Marinagarivorans cellulosilyticus: one gene and its partners. The protein of the gene in region 1 interacts with the protein of each later gene in a pairwise test. Links are inferred from orthologs where the notes say so. Each region holds a gene or a part of one and is shown in the gene's direction. Other genes may lie near its edges.

What was found.
Region 2: the proteins of rho (region 1) and MARGE09_RS06595 interact in binary tests that used the Escherichia coli proteins (3 or more experiments, as listed by UniProt). The link is inferred for Marinagarivorans cellulosilyticus from one-to-one orthologs.
Region 3: the proteins of rho (region 1) and hfq interact in binary tests that used the Escherichia coli proteins (3 or more experiments, as listed by UniProt). The link is inferred for Marinagarivorans cellulosilyticus from one-to-one orthologs.

What each region holds. Positions count from the first base shown.
Region 1 is NZ_AP023086.1:3,460,446-3,468,841, reverse strand. The notes cover bases 5,499-8,396. They hold rho (transcription termination factor Rho), read left to right. Parts: upstream 5,499-6,266; coding sequence 6,267-7,526; downstream 7,527-8,396. Other genes in these bases: ubiD (4-hydroxy-3-polyprenylbenzoate decarboxylase), read left to right, coding at 7,624-8,396; trxA (thioredoxin TrxA), read left to right, coding at 5,499-5,808. Also shown: radical SAM family heme chaperone HemW, read left to right, coding at 1-644; MARGE09_RS13940 (ATP-binding protein), read left to right, coding at 745-3,045; ppk1 (polyphosphate kinase 1), read left to right, coding at 3,135-5,249; more of trxA, read left to right, coding at 5,482-5,498. UniProt on the Escherichia coli protein: Facilitates transcription termination by a mechanism that involves Rho binding to the nascent RNA, activation of Rho's RNA-dependent ATPase activity, and release of the mRNA from the DNA template.
Region 2 is NZ_AP023086.1:1,667,399-1,675,805, reverse strand. Bases 2,374-5,282 are described here. They hold MARGE09_RS06595 (YhbY family RNA-binding protein), read left to right. Parts: upstream 2,374-3,632; coding sequence 3,633-3,932; downstream 3,933-5,282. Other genes in these bases: rlmE (23S rRNA (uridine(2552)-2'-O)-methyltransferase RlmE), read right to left, coding at 2,864-3,481; ftsH (ATP-dependent zinc metalloprotease FtsH), read right to left, coding at 2,374-2,759. Also shown: folP (dihydropteroate synthase), read right to left, coding at 1-760; more of ftsH, read right to left, coding at 855-2,373.
Region 3 is NZ_AP023086.1:1,090,195-1,096,020, forward strand. The notes cover bases 1-2,806. They hold hfq (RNA chaperone Hfq), read left to right. Parts: upstream 1-1,176; coding sequence 1,177-1,437; downstream 1,438-2,806. Other genes in these bases: mutL (DNA mismatch repair endonuclease MutL), read left to right, coding at 1-92; miaA (tRNA (adenosine(37)-N6)-dimethylallyltransferase MiaA), read left to right, coding at 92-1,051; hflX (ribosome rescue GTPase HflX), read left to right, coding at 1,449-2,771. Also shown: FtsH protease activity modulator HflK, read left to right, coding at 2,856-4,064; protease modulator HflC, read left to right, coding at 4,064-4,957; MARGE09_RS04340 (DUF2065 domain-containing protein), read left to right, coding at 5,191-5,376; MARGE09_RS04345 (ATP phosphoribosyltransferase regulatory subunit), read left to right, coding at 5,399-5,826. UniProt on the Escherichia coli protein: RNA chaperone that binds small regulatory RNA (sRNAs) and mRNAs to facilitate mRNA translational regulation in response to envelope stress, environmental stress and changes in metabolite concentrations.

The sequences.
Region 1 (8,396 bases):
GGCTTCCCAACCAAAGCCAAGCCCAGGCAATGCTGGATTTAACCACTGCGATAGAACTCCAACCCGAGCATATTTCTTGGTATCAACTCACCATCGAACCCAACACCATTTTTTATAACGCTCCTCCTGCGCTACCTAATGAAGACACACTTTCCGACATTCAAGACCAAGGGGAAGTTTTATTAGCCGAACATGGCTACCAACAGTACGAGGTTTCGGCTTACGCCAAAAACAATCAGCATGCCAAACACAACATGAATTATTGGCAATTTGGCGACTACCTCGGTATTGGCGCTGGCGCCCACGGTAAAGTAACCACTTCCGACGGCCACATAGAACGCTACCGAAAAACCCGCTTGCCTGCGGATTATCTCAATGCTGAAAAAGCCAAAACCGTAGGGCGCAGTGTAGTACCGGCACAAAGGCTGCCGCTTGAGTTCATGATGAACGCTCTACGCCTACCACAGGGTATCCAATCACAACTGTTTGAACAACGCACAGGCTTACCGCTAGCTACCGTAATGCCACAGCTTCAACAATTGCAAACAGAAGGCCTTATTGAAGCCGGGGAGCACATCCGCCCTACCACACTTGGTTTTCGCTTTTTAAATACGGTTTTAAGTCGCTTTAACGAAGAAGCCTAAGCCTCAAAGGACCACCAAACATAAGCACTGCTACACTCTAAACTAGAGTGCGCCGGCGTATACCGCGCTGGCAAATATTAACAGGCAGGGCTTCGGGATCGTGACGTTACTTCAAACGTACCAACACCAACCTCTCGCACGCAAGCTCGCCATATTGGTGCTGCTGTGCGGTATCAGCATAGCTGCACTATCCCTTACCATAAGAACGCTAGCAGACTACTCTGCGCTGCGAACCCAACTGTTCGAGCGAATGGATGCAACGATAGAGCAAGAAAGCCAAGCACTCATTGACGCCATTCACCACAACGAGCCACAAGCACTGCAACAAACGCTCGACAAACTGGCAGCAACACCACCGCTATCTCAACTGCAAATATCTTGGCAAACGCACTCAAGCAAACCAGTCTTCACCAGCCAAAAAACACCGGCTGCACGGGTGAGTAGCCGCCTTTATCGCTTCAACATACCCAACAAGGCCGCCACAATTGTAACGCTTAGCGCTCACTACAGTGCCGAACAGCTCTACAGCCGTTTATGGCACAACCTTAGCCGTAACTTGCTTCTTGAGATTTTCAGTATCATTGCCATCGCTGGCACATTGTTTTGGCTGGTAGGCCAACAAATTGTGCGGCCACTCGAAATCATCGCTCGGCATGCGCGCAATATGAATCTCGATAAAATTCAAAACCCCCTATTCGATATTCAACGACTGCGAACCCGAGATGAACTCAGCGAAGTTTGCCAAGCCCTCGAGCACCTCCGCCTTTCTGTCCTCAAAGAGTTAGAGCAACGGCAAGCCATAGAACTTGCATTGATGATGGAAAAAGAAGAAAAGTTAATTTCGCGTAAACAGCAATTAGATGCCGAAGCTGCCAATCGCGCCAAAAGCCAATTTATTGCCACCATGAGCCACGAGATCAGAACCCCCATGAATGGCATTATCGGTATGACAGAGCTTTTACGAAGCACGCCGTTGCTCAGCAGCCAAATCAATCAAGTGGATATCATTAACCGCTCAGGCGAATCCCTGCTCGCAATTATTAACGATATTTTAGATTATTCGAAAATCGAAGCCGGAAAAATGGTGTTAGAAGAACACCCTCTTGCATTAGATACGGTTATTGGCGATTGCCTAGCCCTATTCCACGCCTCGGGTAAATACTCGAACCTAAAGCTATACAGCTGCATTCACGACGACGTACCCAACCACTTTATCGGCGATGCAACTCGGCTACGGCAAATATTGGTTAACCTTATAGGCAATGCCTGCAAATTTACGCCTGAAGGCTCGGTTGCTATCGATGTCGAAATTAGCGCGCCGGCGCCTGAACACCCCATGCTTCGCTTTAGCGTGAGTGATACCGGTATTGGTATCAAGTCAGAAACAGCTTCAACATTATTTGAAGCCTTCAGCCAAGCCGACTCATCCACTACGCGGGAATATGGCGGCACAGGTCTTGGCTTAGCCATATCAAAACAACTCGCCCACCTAATGGGCGGCGATATCGGCGCAACGAGCCAAGAAGGCAACGGGTCGACATTTTGGTTTACCGTACAATTAGCAATAGACACAGCGCAGAACACGGCACACCAACAGCAAAATAAATTACCCGAAATTTTTGTAGCCTGTACCGATAGCGCGGTTATGCGCATAGCACAACAAGTGGCTCACAAAGTACATCCGTTAGATAAAAGCCTGCCCACCCAACGAGCACAGCACCTTGCGCACCCAATCTTATGGGATGGTTCAGAAGGACATCAAAATGACATTACCACTATTGTTACCAACCAAAACGTAAAACTATACATCCCCGCCAACCAAACCAGGGCTATAGAGCAATGGCAAAAAAAGGCCGATGTTTGCCCCATCAGCACACCGCTTTCGGTACAAAGCCTGCTAAATGCCATTCGCCAACCCCCATCAAAAAACGAAGCCTCCATGCACTCGCTGAAACCAGATATACAGCTTTCACACTTATCAGCACTGGTTGCCGAAGATAATATTGTGAATCAAATGGTGATAGAGGGCATGCTGAACAAACTGGGGATTAACTGCGTATTATGTGAAAATGGTCAAGTGGCTTTAAAGCGACTACTCACCGAAAAGCAGATATTCAACATCGTATTGATGGATTGCGAAATGCCGATTATGGATGGCTTTGAAGCCACCCGCCGTATACGTGAGTGGGAGGTGAACAATCAAGCTTCACCGCACATTATTATTGCTCTTACCGCCCACACCGAGGCAGAGCATCGCCAGCGGGTTTCAGATAGTGGCATGGATCTTTACTTAAGCAAGCCACTAACACTCGCAAGGCTACAAGAAACACTAAGCCAATTAACACCCAGGCGGCAAATCGCACAACTGTCACATAATGGCACCTATAATGCTAAGCCATAACTGCAAACACTAGCGTTGCCCATATCAGGCTCAAACGATATAAGTAAATGCGATAAAACGTGCAATTAACAGGTAAGCAAGATACCCCAATGACGAACTCCGACCTACCCACCGAAAAATCAACGCCCACACAAGAAGATACGCCCAACTTTGACCAACACGAATACTATATAAACCGAGAATTAAGCAACCTACAATTCAACCAACGCGTTTTAGCGCAAGCATTAGTTGAGACGCATCCGATACTTGAGCGGTTAAAATACTTGCTTATTTCGGCATCCAACATGGATGAGTTTTTTGAAATACGTGTTGCCGGTTTAATGCAGCGCATACTCTTTGAGCGAGAAGTCATCGGCCCTGATGGAATGCAAACGGCGGAGCTTCTTAATCGCATTAGTCAAACGGTGCACACCTTAGTTGACGAGCAATATCGCATCCTTAACGAGGTGATCATTCCGGCGCTGCATGACGAAGGCATCCGCTTTTTGCGCCGCAGCCAATGGACAAGCGAACAAGAGTGCTGGATAGAAGATTACGTTAACCGCGAAATTTTGCCGCTGGTCAGCCCCATAGGCCTCGACCCTGCGCACCCATTCCCGCGCTTAGTTAATAAAAGCTTGAACTTTATTGTCGACCTAGAAGGTAAAGATGCCTTTGGTCGCGAGCTAGGGCTGGCGATACTCCCAGCCCCACGCTCACTTCCACGCATGATCTCACTGCCAGATAACATCAGCGAAAGCGGACATGACTTTGTTTTCCTCTCATCCATGATTCACGCGCACGCAGACAAACTATTCCCCGGCATGAAAGTGAACGGCTGCTATCAATTCCGTATCACCCGCAATGCTGACTTAGACGTTGATGTGGAGGGCGTTGCAGACCTAGCCATCACCTTAAAGGGCGAACTTCATTCTCGCCGCTTTGGCACTGCCGTTAGACTTGAAGTGGCCGATAACTGCCCAACCGAGCTCACTGATATATTGCTCCGAGAAGTCGGTTTAACTGAAGAGCACTTATACCGCGTTAATGGTCCAGTTAACCTGAAACGCCTCATGCGCCTGCCCTCGATTATTGGTCGAGCAGACCTTCTCTTTCCTCCTTTTACTCCTAGCATCCCAAAAGGCCTCTCTCGTAAAGATAATATTTTTGACGCCATATCAAAACGCAGCTTCCTATTGCTGCACCCGTTTCAGTCGTTTTCCCCTGTTATTCAACTTTTGCGGCAAGCCGCAAAAGATCCAGCGGTGGCAGCGATCAAGCAAACGCTATATAGAACAGGCAATGAATCGGCCGTTGTGCATGCACTACTAGAAGCCGCGCGCAATGGTAAGGAAGTCACCGTTATTGTTGAACTTCGCGCTCGCTTTGACGAGGAAGAAAACTTAGAACTGGCCAGCCGACTGCAAGAAGCCGGCGCCGTTGTGGTTTACGGCGTGGTCGATTACAAGACCCATGCAAAAATGATCTTGATTGTCCGGCGTGAAAACGGCGAGCTAAAACGCTATTGCCACTTAGGTACCGGCAACTATCACAGCGGCAATGCTCGCCTTTATACCGATTACTCGTACCTAAGTGCAGAGCCGGAACTTTGCGAGGATGTGCACAAAGTCTTTCAGCAATTAACAGGCATGGGCAAAACCGAGCGCATGAATAAAATCATTTATGCGCCATTCACCCTAAAAAGACAATTGATCAAGATGATCGACAATGAAGCCAAAGCTGTGCAAGAAGGCAAACCTGCGCACATTATACTTAAGTGCAATGGCCTAACTGAGCCAAAGGTGATTCAAGCGCTGTACAAAGCCTCCCGCGCAGGCGTGACCATAGACCTAATTATTCGAGGCATGTGCTCGTTGCGCACAGGTATTGCTGGGGTCAGTGAGAACATTCGCGTCTTTTCTGTAATCGGGCGATTCCTAGAGCATACTCGCGTGTATTACTTTGCGAACGCCAAAAGTCGAGTTTACTGTGCCAGCGCCGATTTAATGGAGCGCAACCTTAACCGCCGTGTTGAAACTTGCTTCCCCATCGAAGACGACAGCATGGTCGAGCGGGTGCTTAACGAACTAAAGCTTTACATTAATGACGGAGAACAACGGTGGCAGCTTCAGCCAGACGGGAACTATTTGCTTGAACAGCAACCTAACACCCCGTCAGCACAATCAGAGCTACTAAAACAGCTTTCTGGACTTGGAAAATTGTAATTAGCCCTTATTTAAACGACGTGACCCTATTCGATCTTGCTCGGGCGTTTGCACGAGCACCGATTTAAACGTAGAATTTGCCGTCATTTCGTATTACATTCCGTACAAATAATACGTACTGTTCGGCCCGATTAACCCTGAAAAGAACTTACTGCCAAAATTAAGGTTGTCAGCCACTATACGACTCCTTATGATTGCGCGGGTTTGTACACATATTCTCGGAGATAAAACTATGAGCGATGCAATCGTTACCCTAAGCGATGCCAACTTTGAAGAAGAAGTTAAACAAGCAGAAGGTCCTGTACTGGTTGACTTCTGGGCACCTTGGTGCGGCCCCTGTAAAATGATCGCTCCAGTACTTGAAGAGCTTGCAGGCGAGTACGCAGGCCAAATTAAAATTGGAAAAATGGATGTAGACGCGAATAAAGAAACCTCCGCCAAGCTAGGTATTCGCGGCATTCCAACACTAACCATCTTTAAAAACGGCAATGCCGAGAGCACCAAAGTTGGTGCCCTTTCTAAGGCGCAACTAAAAGCCTTTATTGATGCTGCAATCTAAATTATTGTTGAGGCCTGCATAAGCGGGCCTTTTCTTTTTTGCACACTACGCAAATTACCGCTATACTGAAGTTCATTGAGATTAAGCCATCTCGCTATGTCTGCCAATCCTAGGCGTCTCGCATACCACCTCTGAAGACAATCCTTTTTGATTATTCATCAGTAGCTGCGTGATAGATCTCACACGAAACTTCAATTTCTCAAATAAAAATACCCACTTCTTATTAACCCTACGTTTGTGCTGCCCCAAAACAGAGTCTATGTTTAAGGCATCAACGAACCCTACGATAAAAACCACATATCATGCCGCAATCTTGCAATACACCACCTAGCGATCAAACTGAAAAAAAAGCCACTACCTCTGAGACTCAAGCTCAAGCTCCAGCGAAACCGCAGAGACAGCGCCACCAAGGTCGCCCCAAACAAGCCCCACAAAAGAAAGGCGAGCCAGGCGTTCAAATGAGCCTGACCGACCTAAAGAAAAAATCCATTGAAGAATTAATCGAGATGGCCGCCGCTTTAGGCATGGAAAGTTTGGCGCGCTCACGCAAGCAGGATGTCATCTTTAACTTACTAAAGCGCCACGCTAAAAGCGGCGAAGACATTTACGGCGACGGGGTGCTTGAGATACTGCAAGACGGCTTTGGTTTTTTACGATCTGCAGGATCCTCTTACTTGGCAGGCCCGGACGACATTTATGTCTCACCCAGCCAAATTCGACGCTTCAACTTGCGTACCGGCGATACCATTTCGGGCAAAATACGCCCCCCAAAAGATGGCGAACGCTACTTTGCACTATTAAAAGTTAACGAAATCAATTTCGACAAACCCGAAAACTCTCGCAACAAAATTCTTTTCGAAAACTTAACGCCACTTTTCCCGCAAGACCGAATGGTCCTAGAAGTTGGCAACGGCTCAACTGAAGATTTAACTGGCCGCATTATCGATTTAGTATCGCCAATTGGGAAGGGTCAGCGCGGCCTAATTGTCGCCCCCCCTAAAGCGGGCAAAACAATCATGATGCAAAACATAGCGCAGGCAATTACCCGCAACAATCCAGAGTGTCATCTTATTGTGCTGCTCATTGATGAGCGTCCCGAAGAAGTTACCGAGATGCAGCGCTCTGTGCGCGGCGAAGTGGTAGCCTCAACCTTTGACGAGCCGCCAGCACGACACGTACAAGTTGCAGATATGGTTATCGAGCGCGCAAAGCGCCTTGTTGAACATAAAAAAGATGTCGTAATCCTTCTGGACTCCGTCACACGACTAGCACGTGCGTATAACACCGTTATTCCATCATCAGGCAAAGTACTAACCGGCGGTGTCGATGCTCACGCCCTCGAAAAGCCCAAGCGCTTTTTTGGCGCCGCGCGAAACATCGAAGAAGGTGGCAGCCTTTCAATTGTTGCAACCGCACTGATCGATACCGGCTCAAAAATGGATGAAGTGATCTACGAAGAATTTAAAGGCACCGGCAACATGGAGCTGCACTTAGATCGAAAAATGGCAGAACGACGCATCTACCCAGCCATTAATATTCGACGCTCCGGAACACGCCGCGAAGATCTTCTAATGAGCGAAGGCGAATTATCAAGAATGTGGATTCTCAGAAAAATCCTCAATGACATGGAAGATATTGCAGCAACAGAATTCCTTGCCGACAAATTAAAAGCGCACAAAACTAACGACGAATTCTTCCTATCCATGAAGAGTAAATAATTATTTTTGTACGCAATTGGCCGCACCAGCGGCAATTTTAACCAAACACCAAGGGCCTAATAGGCCCTTTTCTGTTTTTAACCACAAAGAGATTTCCATGACCTGCAATGATCTACGTGACTTCATAGCATTGCTTGAAGAAAAAAATCTGCTCAAGCGAATTACACACACGGTTGACCCGCACTTAGAAATGACAGAAATTTGCGATAGAACCTTAAGAGCCGGAGGTCCCGCACTCCTCTTTGAAAACCCAACAGGCCACACCATTCCTGTTCTTGCAAACTTATTTGGCACCCCAGAACGCGTTGCTTTAGGCATGGGACAAACAGATGTTAAAGCACTTAAAGAAGTTGGCGAATTATTAGCTTTTTTAAAAGAGCCAGAACCACCCAAAGGCCTTAAGGATGCGTGGCAAAAATTACCGCTATTCAAGCAAGCCTTAAACATGGGACCCAAGCTGATTAGCCAGCCCAGCTGTCAGGAAGTTACTCTTTCTAATGAAGACGTGGATTTGCACGACCTCCCCATTCAAACATGCTGGCCTGGGGATGCAGGGCCATTAGTTACTTGGCCACTAGTCATAACGCGAGGCCCCGATAAAGAACGACAAAACCTCGGCATTTACAGAATGCAACTTATCGCTAAAAACAAACTGATTATGCGCTGGCTCAGCCACCGCGGCGGCGCACTCGATTTTAGAGAGTGGCAACAAAAGCACCCAGGAGAACACTTCCCTGTCAGCATTGCGCTGGGAGCCGACCCCGCGACTATTTTAGGCGCCGTTACGCCAGTGCCAGACACACTTAGCGAATACGCTTTTGCAGGGCTTCTTCGCGGCAGTAAAACACGAGTAGCCAAAAGTATAAGTAA
Region 2 (8,407 bases), 1.8 Mb from region 1 along the record:
CACTCAGTGCAGCAAAAGCAAACCCTAAACTTCCCGCTAACCGGTCAGGTAAATCACGCCCTAATAGCCTACCAATCATAGACTTGCGGGAGGCTCCGAATAAAACGCCTGCACCAAGAGCCGAAAATTTTGGTAACGCATTAATCAGTTGTAAATTATGCTCGTCCAGCTTGCCAAAACCAATACCTGGATCAACTAGAATTTGATTCTCAGCAATTCCTGCGTGGCTACAGTCATTTATTCGCTGCTGTAAAAAAGCAAATACCTCCTTCGCACAATGCTCGTAACAGGGGGTGTGCTGCATAGTGGCAGGGTCCCCTTTCATATGCATTAGACAAATAGGCAGTTGAGTACTGGCAGCAGCCTGCAATGCACCATCCAACTGTAAAGCGCGTACATCGTTAATTAGCCCTGCGCCCACTTTAGCGCCTTCGGTAATCACTTCAGGTTGGCTTGTATCTATTGAGATAACAACATCGAAGCGCGCAGCTATCGCTTCAACGACGGGAATAACTCGGTCTAACTCTTCAGCCACCGTAACGGGGGTTGCTCCCGGCCGAGTAGATTCGCCCCCAACATCAATAATATCGGCCCCCGCCTTAAGCATTCGCTCCACAATAGTCAAAGCCTTGGGTACATCAACGCCCTCACTCCCGAGAAGCCTGCCACCATCCGAAAAAGAGTCTGGCGTAGCATTAAGAATCGCCATTACTCTAGGCTGAGATAAATCCAGCTCCCGAGAGCCACACTGTATTAACATAAGTTTAGATTGCTTGAATAGAAAGGTGACTCGTTGGACAACAGCAATAAAAAAGGCTAGGAAAACCTAGCCTTTTTTATTGCTTCGCAGAGGACTAACGCTCCTCGGCCGGCCCGCCTACAATAGGTGCGTCCTTAGGATCTTTGGCTTCGCCATCTGATGAAGAGCTATTGCCATCAAAGCCACCGTCACCCCAATCGCGAGGCGGGCGTACTTTACGCCGGGCCATTAAATCTGCGACCTGTTCCGAATCAATCGTTTCATATTCCATCAGCGCATCTTTCATCGCCTCTAGAATATCGCGGTTTTCAACGAGTAAGTCTTTAGCTCTACCGTAACAGGCATCAACAATTGCTCGAACTTCAGCATCAATCTTCTTCGAGGTTTCAGAAGAATATTGCTGGTTACCCGCGCCAGGAATCCCAGACTCATCTTCACCGTAATGCAAAGGCCCCAAGCTTTCGCTCAAGCCCCACTTAGTCACCATATTGCGAGCCATTTGCGTTGCGCGCTCGATATCGTTAGAGGCTCCCGTCGTTACGCCCTCTAGACCAAGTGTTAGCTCCTCGGCAATACGACCACCAAACAAAGTGCATAAACGCGACTCTAAACCACGCTTACTATAGCTATACGTATCTTCTTCTGGCAGGTATTGCGTAACACCTAGAGCACCACCGCGAGGGATGATGCTAACTTTATGGACTGGGTCGTGTTCGGGAACCAAGCACCCCACGATTGCATGCCCAGCCTCATGGTAAGCGGTGTTTTCTTTTTCCTTCTCATTCATGACCATTGATTTGCGCTCTGCGCCCATCATTATTTTGTCGCGAGCCCGCTCAAACTCCTCAACGCCAACTAAGCGCTTATTGGATCTAGCTGCAAATAAAGCAGCCTCGTTCACCAAGTTTGCCAGATCGGCACCTGAAAAACCCGGCGTGCCACGCGCTATAACGGAAGCAACAACTGCTTCGTCTAGCGGCACTTTACGCATATGAACCTTAAGAATTTGCTCGCGCCCGCGAATATCTGGCAGGCCAACAAACACCTGACGATCAAAGCGCCCTGGGCGCAAAAGGGCTTTATCGAGCACATCTGGGCGGTTAGTGGCCGCGATTACAATAATGCCCTCACTACCTTCAAATCCGTCCATCTCAACAAGTAACTGATTAAGCGTTTGCTCTCGCTCGTCATTGCCGCCACCGTGCCCGCCACCTCGATGGCGACCAACTGCGTCGATTTCATCAATAAATATAATGCAAGGAGCTTGTTTTTTGGCTTGATCGAACATATCGCGTACCCGCGATGCGCCCACCCCTACAAACATCTCAACAAAATCGGAACCCGATATCGAAAAGAATGGCACTTTGGCCTCACCCGCAATCGCTTTAGCTAACAAGGTTTTACCAGTACCTGGAGGGCCGCTCATCAATACGCCGCGCGGAATTCGGCCACCTAAGCGCTGAAAGCGCGACGGGTCTTTGAGGTAGTCTACAAGTTCCTGCACCTCTTCTTTAGCCTCATCAACACCTGCTACATCCACAAATGTGGTTTTGATCTGGTCTTCACCCAACAACTTAGCTTTACTTTTACCAAAGCTCATTGGGCCGCCTTTACCACCAGCGCCACCTTGCATTTGGCGCATAAAGAAAATAAATACAGCAATTACGATTAAAATTGGGAAACTAGCAACAAGTAGCTGCTCCCAAATACTTGGGCGCGCAAATTCAGTACCTGTGACAACAACCTTTTTATCCAAAAGATCATCTATCAACTTGGCATCAGGAATGTTCGGGCGGACAACTTTGAATGAAGTATTGTCATTGCGAATGCCGTAAATCACATCAGCGTCGGTTCGCACTTGGGCCACTCGCCCACTTTGCACGTCAGCCACAAACTCACTATAACTCAGCTCGTTTCGTGGCGATGTATCGCTAAAGTTCTGAAAAACTGAAAACAGCACCAACGCTATCACCAGCCATAAAATCAGGTTTTTCATCATATCGTTCAAGAGGGTTCCCCTTTGTTTACCTCTCTGGGTTGCTTAATAACAGCCCAGACTACGACTATCTTCACACGCATTGTCTATGCAGTATAGACACGTAGTTATTTAAAGCCCTTCGCAACCAAATATACTTCGCGCGAGCGAGCGCGCGACGCATTGGGTTTGCGTGTACTCACCTTAGAAAAGCTTGTGCGCACATCGTGCATCCAGTCATCAAAGCCCTCCCCCTGGAAGACTTTACAAATAAAACTACCACCTGGCTTGAGTACATTACGTGCCATATCCAAAGCTAGTTCAACGAGATACATCGCTTTAGGCTGATCAACATCCGCAATACCACTCATATTGGGGGCCATATCGGAAATTACAACATCCACAGGACGATCATTGAGCGCCAGCAATAGCCGGTCAAAGACATCCGCTTCGGTAAAATCCCCTTCTATAAACTCAACGCCAGCGAGGGAGTTCATCGGTAAAATATCACTCGCTAACACAAAGCCCTTATGCCCAACTAGATCCGCCGCTACTTGGCTCCAACCCCCTGGTGCTGCACCTAAGTCAATCACAGTCATGGCGGGTTTGATTAAACGATCTTTGTCGTTAAGCTCTATCAGCTTATAGCTTGCACGCGAGCGATAACCGTCTTCTTGCGACGCCTTAACATACTGATCTTTGAAATGCTCCTGAAGCCAACCATTACTACTTTTCGAACGGGCCATAAATTTCGTTAAACCTTTTCGGCCTATAAGCGTTAGAATAGGCGAACTCTCTACCAAAAGGATGTATGTTACGCAAACACGTCTGTAATGAGAAGCCAAACATGCGATGCACCAGCATCAAAACGAACACGAAATCCTAAGGCTTGTGTATATGCCACTGTCAACAGCACTGAAAAAACAATATAGAACCATAGGGCACAACCTAAACCCTATTGTAACCATCGCAGGAAACGGTCTCAGCGAACCCGTCCTTGCGGAACTTGATCGCGCCCTAGATGATCACGAGCTCATTAAAGTAAAACTAGCAATAACCGATAGACTTGCACGCCAAGAAACAATCCAGACGCTTTGTCATAGCTGCAATGCTGAGCTTGTCCAAGAAATCGGGAAAGTCGCGCTTATTTATCGAGCTGCCCGCGAGCCCAAAGTGCACAAATCTAATATTCGCTAAGTCGCAACGTCTCGCCCCCTCTAACTGAAGGAAGCCGTACCGGCTTACCTTCAGCTCCCTCCCCCACACCCATTTCATATTTCTTGCTCATGGATTAAGCCCGACCTGTTGCAATGATAAATAAAGCGCATAAAAAAACCCCTTAATCTTTCGATTAAGGGGTTTTTCGGAATAAAACCTGACAATGACCTACTCTCACATGGCGAAACGCCACACTACCATCGGCGATACATCGTTTCACTACTGAGTTCGGTATGGGATCAGGTGGTTCCAATGCTCTATTGTTGTCAGGAAAACTGTTTGGTTTGGTTAGGTCTTAGTAAGTTTAACGTTTAGCTAAGCTTATGCCCTTCCGCACCGAATAAGTCGACGAATTGCGAAGTTTGTAGGTTTGTAGAATACGCTGTTTTGTATTTACGCTGTAATATCTTAGATAGTTTGTTTATCTCTTACACTCTATCCGGTGTTGCATTATGACTTTATCTTTCTCAGTCAACACAATCACTTCTGTTATATGGTCAAGCCTCACGGGCAATTAGTACTGGTTAGCTCAACGCCTTACAACGCTTCCACACCCAGCCTATCAACGTCGTAGTCTTCAACGGCCCTTCAGGGGGTTAAACCCCAGGGAAATCTAATCTTGAAGGAGGCTTCCCGCTTAGATGCTTTCAGCGGTTATCCCGTCCGAACGTAGCTACCGGGCAATGCGTCTGGCGACACAACCCGAACACCAGGGGTTCGTCCACTCCGGTCCTCTCGTACTAGGAGCAGCTCTTCTCAAATTTCCAACGCCCACGGCAGATAGGGACCGAACTGTCTCACGACGTTCTAAACCCAGCTCGCGTACCACTTTAAATGGCGAACAGCCATACCCTTGGGACCGGCTTCAGCCCCAGGATGTGATGAGCCGACATCGAGGTGCCAAACTCCCCCGTCGATATGAACTCTTGGGAGGAATCAGCCTGTTATCCCCGGAGTACCTTTTATCCGTTGAGCGATGGCCCTTCCATACAGAACCACCGGATCACTATGACCTACTTTCGTACCTGCTCGACATGTACGTCTCGCAGTCAAGCTGGCTTGTGCCATTACACTAACCTCATGATGTCCGACCATGATTAGCCAACCTTCGTGCTCCTCCGTTACTCTTTGGGAGGAGACCGCCCCAGTCAAACTACCCACCATGCACTGTCCCCAACCCCGATAAGGGGCCTAGGTTAGAACCTCAAACATACCAGGCTGGTATTTCAAGTGTGGCTCCACCGCAACTAGCGTCACGGTTTCAAAGCCTCCCAGCTATCCTACACAAGTAGGCTCAAAGTTCAGTGCAAAGCTATAGTAAAGGTTCACGGGGTCTTTCCGTCTAGCCGCGGGTATACGGCATCTTAACCGCAATTTCAATTTCACTGAGTCTTGGGTGGAGACAGCGTGGCCATCGTTACGCCATTCGTGCAGGTCGGAACTTACCCGACAAGGAATTTCGCTACCTTAGGACCGTTATAGTTACGGCCGCCGTTTACCGGGGCTTCGATCAAGAGCTTCGCACAAGTGCTAACCCCATCAATTAACCTTCCGGCACCGGGCAGGCGTCACACCGTATACGTCCACTTACGTGTTTGCACAGTGCTATGTTTTTAATAAACAGTCGCAGCCACCTGGTCACTTCGACCAGCCTCAGCTTAGGGAGCAAGTCCCATCACCAAAGCCGGCGTACCTTCTCCCGAAGTTACGGTACCATTTTGCCTAGTTCCTTCACCCAAGTTCTCTCAAGCGCCTTGGTATTCTCTACCTGATCACCTGTGTCGGTTTGGAGTACGGTCTTTATTGCCTGAAGCTTAGAAGATTTTCTTGGAAGCAGGGCATCAATCACTTCGGTTTGCAAAGCAAACCTTCGTCATCAGCTCTCAGCCTTAGGGGACCGGATTTGCCTAATCCCCCAGCCTACAACCTTAAACGTGGACAACCAACGCCACGCTGACCTAGCCTTCTCCGTCTCTCCATCGCAGCAATAAATGGTACGGGAATATTAGCCCGTTTTCCATCGACTACGCATTTCTGCCTCGCCTTAGGGGCCGACTAACCCTGTCCCGATTAACGTTGGACAGGAAACCTTGATCTTCCGGCGTGGGAGTTTTTCACTCCCATTATCGTTACTCATGTCAGCATTCGCACTTCTGATACGTCCACCGAGCCTCTCAGCTCGACTTCAACCGCTTACAGAACGCTCCCCTACCATGCACTAAGTGCATCCGCAGCTTCGGTTACCAGTTTTAGCCCCGATAAATCTTCCGCGCAGGCCGACTCGACTAGTGAGCTATTACGCTTTCTTTAAAGGATGGCTGCTTCTAAGCCAACCTCCTAGCTGTCTAAGCCTTCCCACATCGTTTCCCACTTAACTGGTATTTGGGACCTTAGCTGGCGGTCTGGGTTGTTGCCCTCTTGACAACGGACGTTAGCACCCGCTGTCTGTCTGCCGTAATTGTACTCCTCGGTATTCGGAGTTTGCATGGGGTTGGTAAGTCGGGATGACCCCCTAGCCCAAACAGTGCTCTACCCCCGAGGGTAAGATACGACGCGCTACCTAAATAGCTTTCGGGGAGAACCAGCTATCTCCCGGCTTGATTAGCCTTTCACTCCGATCCACAAGTCATCCCCTCATTTTTCAACATAAGTGGGTTCGGTCCTCCAGTTGATGTTACTCAACCTTCAACCTGCCCATGGATAGATCGCCGGGTTTCGGGTCTAATGCATGCGACTCGACGCCCTATTAAGACTCGATTTCTCTACGGCTCCCCTAATCGGTTAACCTAGCCACATACATTAAGTCGCTGACCCATTATACAAAAGGTACGCAGTCACTCCGAAGAGCTCCTACTGCTTGTACGCACACGGTTTCAGGTTCTATTTCACTCCCCTCACAGGGGTTCTTTTCGCCTTTCCCTCACGGTACTGGTTCACTATCGGTCAGTTAGGAGTATTTAGCCTTGGAGGATGGTCCCCCCATCTTCAGTCAAGATAACACGTGTCCCGACCTACTTAATATGTCAACGCTGTAGCTTCGTGTACGGGGCTATCACCCTGTATCGCTTAACTTTCCAGATAATTCCACTACTACAACATTGATCGGCTGTTCCCCTTTCGCTCGCCGCTACTCAGGGAATCTCGTTTGATTTCTTTTCCTCCGGGTACTTAGATGTTTCAGTTCCCCGGGTTCGCCTCTTACACCTATGGATTCAGTGCAAGATACCCCGAAGGGTGGGTCTCCCCATTCAGAAATGCTAGGATCAAAGTTTGCTTGCCAACTCCCCTAGCCTTATCGCAGGCTCCTACGTCTTTCATCGCCTCTAACTGCCTAGGCATCCGCCGTGTGCGCTTAGTCACTTGACCATATAACACAATTGACTGTGTTAACTGGATAACTCAAGAAACTGTTTCGACTTTAATCTTTAGATCACAGGTTATTCACAGCTTTGCCTAAGCAAATCCACAAATAACACACAAAATAAAGAGATAGTTCAGTTCTCGTCTTCATGTTCACTGATTACCGAAGTAATCAACAAACAACGAAGATAAGAATTAATGCAACGATATTTACACCGGATAGACATGCTTGAGATAAACTCATCGTTTTCATTATTCTTTCGAACAATAAAAACGCATTTCTATCGTTGTATATTACATTTTACAACTTCGCAATCCGTCTTGTTAAAGAGCTTAAAGCCGTTAAGACTTTAATCAATAATGTCTGATATAAAACCAGAAAACTAAATCCTACATACTAAGGATTTACCTTTCTGACCTCACCCTCGCTGGCGCTTGCCGTTTCGAGGTGGCGCATAATACGCCTTTTATTTTTAAATTCAACCCAATATTTTATTAATAATTGAATTTAAAAATTAGGACGAAGCAGAGACTAAAAACCCCCAAGCGGGCTTCCGTTTGAGGGCTTTAAAAGCTACTTAATCCACAATATAAGTTCAAGCAATGCGTGTGAGCACTTATGTAATTGAAGTTATCGTTTAAGGAGGTAAGGAGGTGATCCAGCCCCAGGTTCCCCTAGGGCTACCTTGTTACGACTTCACCCCAGTCATGAATCACACCGTGGAGACCGTCCTCTCGAAAGTTAGACTAGCCTCTTCTGGTGCAACCCACTCCCATGGTGTGACGGGCGGTGTGTACAAGGCCCGGGAACGTATTCACCGTAACATTCTGATTTACGATTACTAGCGATTCCGACTTCATGGAGTCGAGTTGCAGACTCCAATCCGGACTACGAACAGTTTTATGGGATTAGCGACACCTCGCGGCTTAGCGACCCTTTGTACTGCCCATTGTAGCACGTGTGTAGCCCTACTCGTAAGGGCCATGATGACTTGACGTCGTCCCCACCTTCCTCCGGTTTGTCACCGGCAGTCTCCTTAGAGTTCCCACCATTATGTGCTGGCAACTAAGGACAAGGGTTGCGCTCGTTACGG
Region 3 (5,826 bases), 2.4 Mb from region 1 along the record:
CCGAGCGCAGTGGCCAGTGTAATCATGGCCGGCCTACATGGACGCAACTGACGTTGCACGAGCTCGACAGTTTGTTTATGCGAGGGCAATAATGGCTTTGCCGCGTGTTTTAACGTTAATGGGGCCTACGGCTGCGGGTAAAACCGATTTAGCCATTGCCTTAGTTGAGCAGTGCAATGCCGAAATTATCAGTGTCGATTCGGCTTTGGTGTATCGCGGTATGGACATTGGCTCGGCTAAGCCCAATGCGCAAGAGCTTGGACGTGCCCCGCACCGGCTTATAGATATTCTTGAGCCTACAGAATCCTATAATGCGGCAGACTTTTGCAAAGATGCCGCTTGGCATATTGAAGATATCTTAGCGAAAGGTAAAACGCCGCTCTTAGTGGGTGGTACTATGCTTTACTTTAAAGCCTTACTCGAAGGCTTATCGAATATGCCAACCACCAACCTAAAGGTGCGGGCTGAAATCGAGCAGCTCGCTGCAGAGCATGGTTGGCCGTATGTTCATGCTGTTTTGGCCAAAGCTGACCCTGTGTGTGCAGCAAAATTGCACCCTAATCATTCGCAGCGTATTAGTCGTGCGCTAGAGGTGTACCGCAGCTCGGGCATCCCCATGAGCCGCTGGCAGGCTGGGCAGCAAGCGGGTTTACAGGATAAATACCAGTGGCTGCAAATGGCGATTGCACCACAAGAGCGCAAGGTTTTGCACCAGCGCATAGCTTTACGTTTTAATAAGATGTTAGATAACGGCTTTTTAGATGAAATGCGCGGCCTTATGGCGCGTGGTGACCTTACCCTAGAAACCTCGTCGATGCGCGCGGTAGGTTACCGGCAAGCGTGGGAATACCTTGCCGGCCACTATGACCGTGATACATTTATTGAAAAAGGTATTGTGGCAACCCGCCAGTTAGCTAAACGACAGTTAACATGGTTACGGGGTTGGCATGATTTGAGCTGGGTCTATACTCAGAGTGATTCCGGCAAAATGTTAAGTAATGACGAAATTTTAGCAAAAGCCTTGAAACTTATGGCAGCTAGAACCATATAATGTAGTCGGCGCCGATATTGCGCTTAGCTTGTCAGTGATGGCGCAGCTTATTGCAGGTGCTAGTGGCCAAAAGCCTTTAGTTTCTTGCGTTTATTATTTTTATAAATCCTTACAAGGAGAGCCTCATGTCAAAAGGGCATAGTCTACAAGACCCTTACCTCAATATTCTGCGCAAAGAGCGTGTGCCAGTGTCCATTTACTTGGTCAATGGTATTAAGCTGCAAGGGCAGGTTGAGTCCTTCGACCAGTTTGTTGTGTTGTTGAAAAACACCGTAAGCCAAATGGTTTACAAGCACGCTATTTCAACTGTGGTGCCATCGCGCCCGGTGCGCGTGCCTATGATTAACCCCGATGCGCCCGGCGAAGAGACTGCCGACGCTGAGTAACGAGGTCTGCATTGTTCTTTGATCGTCCCGAATCTGGTGAGTTAGCCATATTAGTTCACCTCGATATCTATGAAGAAAGGGGCACTAGCGATCCGCGAGAATTTGAAGAGTTAGCATTGTCTGCTGGGGCTGACCCAGTGGCGATGCTTTCTGGCGCGCGTTCTACGCCTAGCGCAAAATTCTTTGTGGGTACTGGTAAGCTCGACGAGCTAAAAAACCTCGTGCATCAGCACGAAGCCGAATTAGTTCTTTTTAACCACACTTTAAGCCCAAGCCAAGAACGCAATTTAGAAGCTGCGCTGGAGTGTCGCGTACTCGACCGCACCACACTTATTCTTGATATATTTGCTCAACGCGCCCGAACGCACGAGGGTAAGTTGCAAGTGGAGCTTGCCCAGTTGCAGCACATGTCTACCCGCCTTATTCGTGGTTGGACCCACTTAGAGCGCCAAAAAGGTGGCATTGGTTTACGTGGCCCGGGTGAAACGCAGCTGGAAACCGACCGTCGTTTATTGCGCGAGCGCATTAAAAGCATTAAGGCGCGTTTGGATAAAGTTCGGCGGCAGCGCGACCAAGGCCGGCGCTCTCGCAATCGTGCCGAAATACCTGTGGTTTCGTTGGTGGGTTATACCAATGCGGGCAAATCAACGCTTTTTAACGCCGTTACGGGGTCTGAGGTATATGCTGAAGATCAGCTCTTTGCGACGCTAGACCCAACGATGCGTCGAGTTGAAATAGCCGATGTAGGCGCAGTAATTTTAGCCGATACAGTGGGCTTTATTAGTCGCCTGCCGCACAAGTTGGTGGAGGCTTTTCGAGCGACACTCGAAGAAGCCGCCAGTGCTGATTTTTTGCTCCACACAATTGATGCTGCCGACCCCGAGCGCTTGCGCAATATGGATGAGGTGCAAAAAGTATTGGCTGAAATTGGTGCTAATGACATTCCGCAGTTGCTGGTTTACAACAAAATTGATTTGTTGAGTGATATGGAACCGCGTCTCGACCGTAATGACCAAGGTAGGCCCGTTGCGGTATGGCTTTCTGCGCAAAAACAAGCTGGCCTTGAGTTATTGCAGTTAGCCATCAGTGAGCTAGTGGGCGATCGCATGTGCCAGGGTACTGCGTACCTAAGTAATGATATGGGTAGTTTACGAGCACGATTTCACCGCGCAAATGCGGTGTTAAGCGAAAATTATTTAGACGATGGTCGCTGCGAGTTAGCGTTGCGATTGCCAGAGGCGGATTTCAACCGTATTCTGGCCGCCGAGACAATCAGCGCGAGTCATATTGGCTGGGTGTCCTCTGGGGCGCCGACAGACGAACAGCTAGCATAAATACACCGTATATCAGGGCACCTCTACATCAATAGTGTGTAGGGTGCCCTAAACACATTAATCGATCTCAAAACGGAGAACACTATGGCCTGGAATGAACCGGGTAATAATTCTGGGGGAAATAACTCTGGAAATAACGGTAACGACAACGGCAATAAAGACCCGTGGGGTAACCGCAACAATAATAACGATGGCCCGCCCGACTTCGATGAAATTGTGCGCAATTTTATTGGCATGTTTACCGGCAAGAAAAAAGGCGGTGGCAACGGCGGCTTTGGTGGTGGTAGCAATAAAGGCGGTGGTTCAATAACCCCATTTATTGTGATTGGTTTAATTCTAGCTGCGGTGATTTTTGCGGCTAAAGGCTTTGGTGTGGTTAACGAGCAGGAGCGGGCGGTAGTTTTGCGTTTTGGTTTGTATAAAGAAACAAAAGGCCCAGGCTTGCGCTGGAATCCACCGTTAATTGATACCGTATTCACCGAAAACGTGACCCGCGTGCGCTTGTGGAGTACACAAGAGAAAATGCTGACAGAAGACTTGAATATTGTGGATATCAAGCTTTCTGTACAGTACAGCATTGATAACGCCGAAGACTTTGTTCTAAGGGTGAAATCGCCAGAAGAAAGCTTACAGCAAGCCGCTAATAGCGCACTGCGCCATGTGGTAGGGTCGACCAAAATGCACAATGTGCTCACCGAGGGCCGTGCAGCTATTGCGATAGAAATTCGTGACCGCTTACAAGGTTATTTGACTGATTACACCACAGGTATTTTGGTAGACAAAGTCAATATCGAAGATTCAAACCCGCCGCGCGAAGTACAAGATGCGTTTGATGATGTTATTAAAGCCCGCGAAGATGAGGAGCGCTTCCAGAACGAAGCACAAACATACTCAAATGCGGTAGTACCGGAGGCGGAAGGTGAAGCTGCCAGAATAAAAGAAGTGGCGAACGCCTACAAAGAAGAAGTGATTGCCAAGGCCGAAGGTGAAGCCAAGCGTTTTGAGTTGTTGCTGGCCGAGTATAAAAAGGCGCCGCAAGTGACCCGTGAGCGCTTGTATATAGAAACCGTTCAAGAGGTGATGGCTAATAGTAGTAAGGTAATGGTTGATGTCGAAGGCGGTAATAACATGATGTACATGCCTTTAGATAAGCTAGTAGAGGGCGCCACTACCGCCACGGCTAGTGCCCGTCGTGGTTTTACTCGGCAAGAAATAGAGCAGCTCACCAATCATATTAAAGGTGAAATTATGAGTGATTTACCGGCTAGCACTAGCCGTAGGAGTGGCCGCTAATGTCTACTAAATCATTAATGGCCTTAGTTGGCGGATTGCTGATTGTTATTGTGGCCGCGAATTCGCTTTATATTGTGAATGAATTTGAACGCGGTGTTGAATTGCGTTTAGGGCGTGTAAGCAATGGTGACCTAGATCGCGGCTTGCATGTGAAATTCCCGTTTGTGGATTCGGTTAAGAAGTTTGATGGCCGAATAATGACGCTAGATGCGCCTGCCGAGCCGATTCTTACGGTAGAGAAAAAGACGGTAGAGGTAGACTCCTATGCAAAGTGGCGCATTCTGGATGTTAAAAAGTTCTATACCGCTACCAACGGTGAAATCGACCGCGCCCGTAGCCTGTTAAGCCAGCGCATTAATGAGGAGCTGCGCAATCAGTTTGCTTTGCGTTCTTTGCATGAGGTAGTCAGCGGGCAGCGTGATGAATTAATGCTGGCCATTAAAGACGAGCTGAATAAGTTTTCAGATACGTCTTTGGGTATTGAGGTGGTAGACGTGCGCGTTAAGCGTATCGACTTACCGGTAGAAGTGAGTGGTCCGGTATTTGAACGCATGCGTGCCGAGCGTGAGCTGGAGGCCGCGCAACACCGTGCCGAAGGTGAAAAAATGGCTAAAATCACCCGCGCTGATGCTGACCGCAAAGCTCGAGTAGAGCGCGCTAAAGCCTATCGTGATGCTGAAAAAATCAAGGGTGAGGGCGATGCGATAGCGGCCGATACTTACGCAAAAGCATACAATCAAGACTCAGAGTTCTATGCTTTTGTGCGCAGCCTAGAGGCCTACCGAGCCACGTTTGCGCAAAAGCAAGATGTAATGCTGGTTGATCCTGCGAGCGACTTCTTCCGTTACTTTAAGTCGGCCAATGGCGATGCTGCCAAGGGCGTTCAAAAGTAGGAAACGCCCCGCATTTTCAGCCTTTACGGCAATGCACCAGTAAGCGCGAGCTGTAACTTGCTGGTGTTTTTTTCGTCTTAATCGTTTTTACCCGCCGCAAAGGATGCTAAAATGCCGCAACCGAGCCTGATAAGCTCGGTTTTTTTGTGCCAGTCATATCAGCACAGCCGTAAAGGCCCCTTGTTGTGGGGCGGTACAGCTAAAGACTCAGCGGCAAAGATTAAAGAGCCCTAATGTTAGACACACTTTTGCAAGCCATTTGCTTGGTACTGATCTTAGAAGGCATAGTGCCATTTTTGTATCCAGGCCGTTGGCGTGCCTTGGTTGTTAAGTTGGCCACCGTAAATGACCGCGAATTGCGCATTGTTGGCTTGGTTAGCATGCTGCTAGGCGCTGGATTATTATTTTTACTGAAATAGAACCTAACTAGAACAACACACCATGAATCAAGTTGATCGCTGGATGTTGCCTGACGGCATCGAAGAAGTGCTGCCCGAAGAAGCAGAACACATAGAAGCCCTGCGCCGTCGCGTGTTGGATTTATTTCAGCGTTGGGGCTACGACCTCATTATCCCCTCGATGGTGGAGTTTACCGATTCGCTATTGATTGGTTTGGGGCAAGATCTCGATCTACAAACCTTTAAAGTCACAGACCAGTTAAGTGGTCGCACTTTAGGTATTCGCGCCGATATTACCCCGCAAGCAGCCCGCATAGATGCACACAGCTTGCGCCGCGATGGTATTAACCGCTTATGTTATGCCGGCCATGTGTTGTACACCCGTGCAAAAAGTGCGCTGGCTAGCCGCAACCCGTTACAGATGGGCGTGGAGATGTTCGGCGACGACAGCATAGAAGCCGATATCGAAGT